One region of the Streptomyces sp. NPDC107765 genome, then DNA from elsewhere that is predicted to be linked to it. Evidence: riboswitches for the same ligand, from Rfam matches in the RefSeq annotation. Region 1 holds a riboswitch; the other holds the start of a gene.

Evidence for each region. A riboswitch is a leader RNA that binds a small molecule or an ion and turns the genes downstream of it on or off. The one in region 1 is predicted to bind glycine.
Region 2: it holds a riboswitch for glycine, as region 1 does, so the genes downstream of both, gcvT (glycine cleavage system aminomethyltransferase GcvT) here and gcvP (aminomethyl-transferring glycine dehydrogenase) in region 1, are expected to answer to the same signal.

What each region holds. Positions count from the first base shown of each region.
Region 1 covers NZ_JBVKBL010000016.1:190,178-193,573, reverse strand. Annotated here, with positions in the region: gene ACZ7MX_RS32215 (DNA polymerase IV) at 1-1,081, shown strand, start outside; gene ACZ7MX_RS32210 (PRC-barrel domain-containing protein) at 979-1,374, opposite strand; glycine riboswitch at 1,489-1,586, shown strand; gene gcvP (aminomethyl-transferring glycine dehydrogenase) at 1,775-3,396, shown strand, end outside.
Region 2 covers NZ_JBVKBL010000017.1:86,139-89,534, reverse strand. Annotated here, with positions in the region: gene gcvH (glycine cleavage system protein GcvH) at 1-209, opposite strand, end outside; gene gcvT (glycine cleavage system aminomethyltransferase GcvT) at 339-1,466, opposite strand; glycine riboswitch at 1,500-1,616, opposite strand; glycine riboswitch at 1,617-1,712, opposite strand; gene ACZ7MX_RS32660 (AAA family ATPase) at 1,941-2,666, shown strand; gene ACZ7MX_RS32655 (enhanced serine sensitivity protein SseB) at 2,800-3,396, shown strand, end outside.

The sequences.
Region 1 (3,396 bases):
GCAGCTGCGGCGCGACATCCGGGCGGCGACCGGCCTGACCGGCTCGGTGGGGCTGGCCGGCGCCAAGATGCTGGCGAAGATCGCGTCCGAGCAGGCCAAGCCGGACGGCCTGGTGGTCATTCCGCCCGGCACCGAGCGGGAGCTGCTGGGCCCGATGTCGGTCCGCATGCTGCCCGGGGTGGGGCCCGCGACGGCCGAGACGCTGCGCCGCGCCGGGATCCACACGGTCGTGGAGACCGCGGAGGCCGGCGAGGCGGAGCTGGTACGGCTCCTGGGGAAGGCGCACGGCGCCGGGCTCTACGCGATGGCCCTGGGGCAGGACGACCGTCCCGTGGTGGCCGAGCGCGACGCCAAGTCCATCTCCGTCGAGGACACCTTCGAGGTCGACCTGACCGACCGGACGCGGGTGCGGACGGAGGTGCTGCGGCTGGCCGACCGCTGCGTCCAGCGGCTGCGGGCGGCAGGGCGCTCCGGGCGCACGGTGGTGATCAAGGTGCGCAATTACGACTTCTCGACGCTGACCCGTTCCGAGACCCTGCGCGGGCCCACCGACGACCCCGCGGTCATCCGGGAGGCCGCGGTGCGGCTGCTGGAGCTGGTGGACACCACCGGCGGGGTCCGGCTGCTGGGGGTGGGGGTCAGCGGGCTGGCCGACTTCACGCAGGAGGACCTCTTCGCCCAGCTGACGACGGAGCGCGAGGCCGAGGAGCTGGCGCGGGCCGCGGAGGAGCGGGCCGGGGCGGAGCCGGCCGAGGAGGCGCCCGAGGAGGAGCGGCCGCGCCGCTGGCATCCGGGCCTGGACGTGGTCCACGACGAGTACGGCGCGGGGTGGGTACAGGGCAGCGGGCTGGGGAGAGTGACCGTCCGCTTCGAGACGCCGTGGTCCGCACCGGGGAGGGTGCGGACCTTTGCCGTCGAGGACCCGGCGCTACGGCCGGGGGAGCCCCTGCCGCTGGTGGGCGGGGGGCCTGCGGCGGATCAGTCCTCCGATCCGGCGATCGTGCCGAAGTCCGTGTCGGAGGCGCCCGAATTGCCGGGGGACACCGCGTCGGGGTCGGGGGAGGAGATATCCAGGCGGTAGTGGTGGTAGAGCTGAAGCTCCTGCTCAGGGGAGAGGTGGCGGCCCACACCGAAGTCCGGGGCGTTCTTGATCAGCTTGCGGTCGTACGGGATGTGCAGGTTCTCGCCGACCATTTTGCTGGGTTCCAGGGGGACGAACGCGTCCCGGCTGAAGAGCCCGGTGCGTACGGCCGCCCACTCCGGTTCCCCCGTCGCGTCGTCCAGATAGACCTCGTCGATGGTGCCTATCTTCGCGCCGTTACGGTCGAACGCTTTGCGGCCGATCAGGCTCCGGGGATCGATATCGGTTTGCACGGCCCCTCCAATTGGTCGCAACTGCCCTGTGACAACTACCAAACGGCACATTTCATGCCCCGGCCACTCGAAGGATCCTTCGAGTGGCGCGCTGGTAGGCTGGCGAATGGCCGCAGAACCCGTGCGGGAGAGTCCTTTGTCGTTCGCGACGAGGGCGCCGAAGGAGCAAATCCTCCCCGGAATCTCTCAGGCACACGTACCGCACGGACGAGGTCACTCTGGAAAGCAGGGCGGGCCGCGGAAGGCACAGCTCCGGGACCCCTCCTCACCGACGGTGAAAGCCGGGCCGCCGTGCGCGGGCCGGTGAAGCTCTCAGGTTGAGATGACAGAGGGGGAGGCCGTCCGGGCACCCGCGCCGTGGTGCCCCTCGTAGGTCGTACCGACCAGGAGGCCCCCGCAGATGACCACCAACCGCATCTCCTTGACCGAGCTGGAGCGCGGCACCCCCTTCGAGCACCGGCACATCGGCCCCGACCACGAGGCGCAGGCCAAGATGCTGGCGCACCTCGGTTTCGGGTCGCTGGACGAGCTCACCGACGCCGCCGTACCCGACGTGATCAAGAGCGCGGAGGCGCTCGGCCTGCCGCAGGCCCGTACCGAGGCCGAGGTCCTCCAGGAGCTGCGCGGCCTCGCGGACCGCAACCAGGTGCTGGCCTCCATGATCGGCCTGGGCTACTACGGCACGTTCACCCCGCCGGTGATCCTCCGCAACGTCATGGAGAACCCCGCCTGGTACACGGCCTACACGCCCTACCAGCCGGAGATCTCGCAGGGCCGCCTGGAGGCGCTGCTGAACTTCCAGACGATGGTCGCCGACCTGACCGGACTGCCCACCTCCGGCGCGTCCCTGCTGGACGAGGGCACCGCGGCGGCCGAGGCGATGGCGCTCTCCCGCCGCGTCGGCAAGGTCAAGCAGGGTGTCTTCCTCGTTGACGCCGACTGCCTGCCGCAGACCATCGCCGTGATCGAGACCCGCGCCGAGCCGACCGGCGTCGAGGTCGTCGTCGCCGACCTCTCCGACGGCATCCCCGCCGAGATCGCCGAGCGCGGCGTCTTCGGCGTCCTGCTGCAGTACCCGGGCGCCTCCGGTGCCGTCCGGGACCCGCGCGCCCTGATCGAGCGCGCCCACGAGCTCGGCGCGGTCGTCACCGTCGCCGCCGACCTGCTCGCGCTGACCCTGCTGACCTCGCCGGGCGAGCTCGGCGCGGACATCGCGGTCGGCACCACCCAGCGCTTCGGTGTCCCGATGGGCTTCGGCGGGCCGCACGCCGGCTTCATGGCGGTGCGCGAGCAGTTTGCGCGCAGCCTCCCCGGCCGCCTCGTGGGCGTCTCCGTGGACGCCGACGGCCACCGGGCCTACCGGCTCGCGCTGCAGACCCGTGAGCAGCACATCCGCCGTGAGAAGGCCACCAGCAACATCTGCACCGCACAGGTGCTGCTCGCCGTCATGGCCGGTATGTACGCCGTCTACCACGGCCCCGAGGGCCTGCGCACCATCGCCCGGCGCACCCACCGCTACGCGGCGATCCTCGCCGAGGGCCTGCGGGCCGGCGGTGTGGAGCTGGTCCACGGTGCGTACTTCGACACGCTGACCGCGCGGGTGCCCGGCCGGGCCGCCGAGGTCGTCGCCGCCGCCCGCGAGGCCGGCATCAACCTCCGCCAGGTCGACGCGGACCTGGTCGGCATCGCCTGCGACGAGACCACCGGCCGCGCCCAGCTGACCGGGGTCTGGGCCGCCTTCGGCGTGCAGGCCGACATCGACAAGCTCGACGCGGCCACCGACGAAACGCTCCCGCAGACGCTGCTGCGCACCGACGACTACCTCACCCACCCGGTCTTCCACGAGCACCGCTCCGAGACCGCGATGCTGCGCTACCTGCGCACCCTCGCGGACAAGGACTACGCGCTGGACCGCGGCATGATCCCGCTCGGCTCCTGCACGATGAAGCTGAACGCCACCACCGAGATGGAGCCGGTCACCTGGCCCGCGTTCGGCCAGCTGCACCCCTTCGCGCCGGCCGA
Region 2 (3,396 bases), on a different contig from region 1:
TAGAGATCGCTGACCGACTTGGTCGACTCCAGCTCACCGCAGCTCTCGCCCGCCGTGACCGTGGAGCCGACCTCAGGGAGCTGCACGTAGACGACGTCGCCGAGGGCGTTCGCCGCGTGCTCCGTGATGCCGACCGTCGAGACGCCTTCCTCGGCGGCCGACAGCCACTCGTGCTCCTTGCTGTAGCGCAGCTGCTGGGGGTTGCTCATGGCTCGATTCTCCTGTACGCGAGGGTGTGATCGTGAATGGGGGCACCTCACCGGACGAAGTCCGGGGGAGCGTCTTGCACAGTGAGACGCGCGGTGGCGCGCCGCCGCCCGGTCCGCCGGGGCGAACCGTTACTTCTGCCGCTTGTAGAAGGGCAGCGCGAGGACCTCGTACGGCTCATGGCTTCCACGGATGTCCACGTGGACACCCTCGGTGCCCGGTGTGGCCCAGTCCGCGTCGACGTAGGCGATCGCGATCGGCTTGCCGAGCGTGGGGGAGGGGGCGCCCGAGGTGACCTCGCCGATCACCGTCCCGTCGGCGGAGACGACCGGGTAGCCCGCGCGCGGGACCCGGCGGCCCTGGGCGATCAGCCCGACCAGCTTGCGCGGCGGGGCGGCCTCGGCGCGTTCGGCGGCCACCTCCAGCGCGGCGCGGCCGACGAAGTCGCCGTTGTTGGTCGTCTTCTCGAACTTCACGACCCGGCCCAGGCCCGCGTCGAAGGGGGTGGTGGCGGTGGTGAGCTCGTGCCCGTACAGCGGCATGCCCGCCTCCAGGCGCAGGGTGTCCCGGCAGGACAGCCCGCACGGCACCAGGCCCACGTCCTTGCCGGCCTCGGTCAGCGCCTCCCAGAGGGCGACCGCGTCGGCCGGCCGGACGAACAGCTCGAAGCCGTCCTCGCCGGTGTAGCCGGTACGGGCGATCAGCGCCTCGACGCCGGCGACCGTGCCGGGCAGGCCGGCGTAGTACTTCAGCCCGTCCAGATCGGCGTCCGTCAGCTTCTTGAGGATGCCGGGGGACTCCGGGCCCTGCACCGCGAGCAGCGCGTAGGCGTCCCGGTCGTCGCGGACCACGGCGTCGAAGCCGCCGCCCCGGGCGGTCAGCGCGTCCAGCACGACCTGGGCGTTGGAGGCGTTGGCGACCACCATGTACTCCTGGTCGGCCAGCCGGTAGACGATCAGGTCGTCCAGGATGCCGCCCTCGGCGTTGCAGATCATGGTGTACCGGGCGCGGCCGGTCTTCACCCCGCCGATGTTGCCGACCAGGGCGAAGTCGAGGAGGTCGGCGGCCTGCGGGCCGGTGACGGTGATCTCGCCCATGTGGGAGAGGTCGAAGAGGCCGGCGCGGGTGCGGACCGCGACGTGTTCGTCGCGCTCGCTGCCGTAGCGCAGTGGCATGTCCCAGCCGGCGAAGTCGGTCATGGTCGCGCCGAGTGCCCGATGCGTGGCATCGAGCGCCGTGCGGCGGGGGGCATCAGTCATGGTTCTGGGCTCCCAGGCAGGGGTGACAAGACGTTCTCCCCATCTGTCATCGGAACCTGAGAGGTTCACCGGGAGCCCGCGAACGGGCCCGGTTTGCACCTTGGGTGGAGCCGCCCCGTGGGCCGGGCCGGACTCGCTTTTCAGATCTGCCTCGCCCGCGCGGTATAGGGGCCTGAGAGATTCAAGGGAGGACTTGCTCCTTCGGCGCCCCGCCGTGGCGGCCGGGGACTCTCCCGCGCGGATTCAAGCGGCCGGTATGGAGTTGGCGGTGCACGGGTGAACCGAGATGTGCACGTGGCGCGCACATCATTGCACGGGATCGCCGAATACAGGAGGCCCGGTCGGCGCACCGTCCCCGACGTGGGCGGATCGGACAATCACCTTGATGGTCATTACCTTTTCTTGACACTCTGCGGGTAGGGAACCGGCCTCGGGCCGGACCGTAACCCGGACACAACCCGGACGGGGAGGGTGATCACGGTGCACAGGGACGCGGCACTCGCGGCCACATCGGGGGCCGGACCCGAAGAGCCGGTGGCGGTCCGCGCCGCCGCACCCCGGGCCCGGCGCCCGGCCCGCCCGGTCGTCCGGCCGGGGCGCGGGGCGCGGGTGGTGGACCTGCGCGGCGACGACCGGGCCCGGGCCGCCGCCGAGCTGCGGTTCCCGCCCGGTGACCTGGTGGTCGTCTCCGGCCTGCCCGGCAGCGGCAAGAGCACCCTGATGCACCGGGTCGTGCCGCCGCTGGACGGCGGCGGGGCCGAGGTGCACCGGATCGACTCCCAGGACGTCCGCGAGCGCTTCGAACGCGGCAGACTGCGCCGGCTGCCCTACGGCCTCTACCGCCCGCTGGTCCGGGCCGCGCACTATCTGGCGCTCGGCAGGGCACTGCGCTCCGGCCGCAGCGTGGTGGTGCACGACTGCGGGACGCTGGCGTGGGTGCGCCGCTGGATGGCCCGGGCGGCCGGCCGCGGCGGCCGGGGGCTGCATCTCGTCCTGCTCGACGTGGCACCGGAGGTGGCCCGGGCCGGCCAGCAGGCGCGCGGCCGCGGGGTGTCGGGGTACGCCTTCGCCCGGCACCGCCGGGCGGTGTCCGGGCTGGTCGGCGGCGCGGAGGCGGCCCGGCTGCCGCGCGGATTCGCCTCGGTCGTGCTGCTGGACCGCCGCGCGGCGAGCGCCCTGGAAACCCTCACCTTCCGCTGACCGGCGCCCGCTTCCGCCCGCGCCGCCGCCCGCCGCAGCGTCACCCGCCCCGCGGGCGCGGCCACCGCTTTCTCTCGTCTAGGGTCATGGGCCAGAAAGCGCGGAGTGCGGTGTGGAACACGGGTGGATGCAGATGAACTTTCCGGAGCAGGGGATACCGCAGCTGGCCTGGCCGGCGAACGAACTCGAAGAGGTGCTGGCCGCCTCGGTCGGGCATCCCGGCGCCGGCGGCCGGATCGTCGAGGTCCTGGGCCGCAGCCGGGTGTGGGTGCCGCTGCCCAACGGCGGCGGTCCGCAGGGCGCGGGCCCGGGTACCGCCGGACTGGACCTGCCCACCGTCGACATCGGCGGGCTTGCCTACGTCCCGGTCTACAGCTCCGAGCAGGAGTTCCTGCGGGTCGTCGGCTCGCACATGTCCTTCACCGTCGCGCCGGCCGTGGAGTTCGCCCGCGGGCTGCCGCCGAAGATCGGGATCGTGGTGAATCCGGACGGGACGGTCGGCGTCCCGGTGCCGCCGCCCGCGGTGGCCGAATTGTGCCGCTCGGGACGTCAGGAACCGGATACCGGCGGACTGCCGAGCGGCGGCCGGGTGCGGCTCTTCGAACCGGACTGGCAGGACGAGCCGGTGGACTTCCTGGCCGCCGCCGGACTGGAGTTCTCCGGCGTCGGAATTGTCCTGACTGCCCGGCGTGTCCTGGCCAGCGTGGAAGGCGACACGCCCGCACTGTTC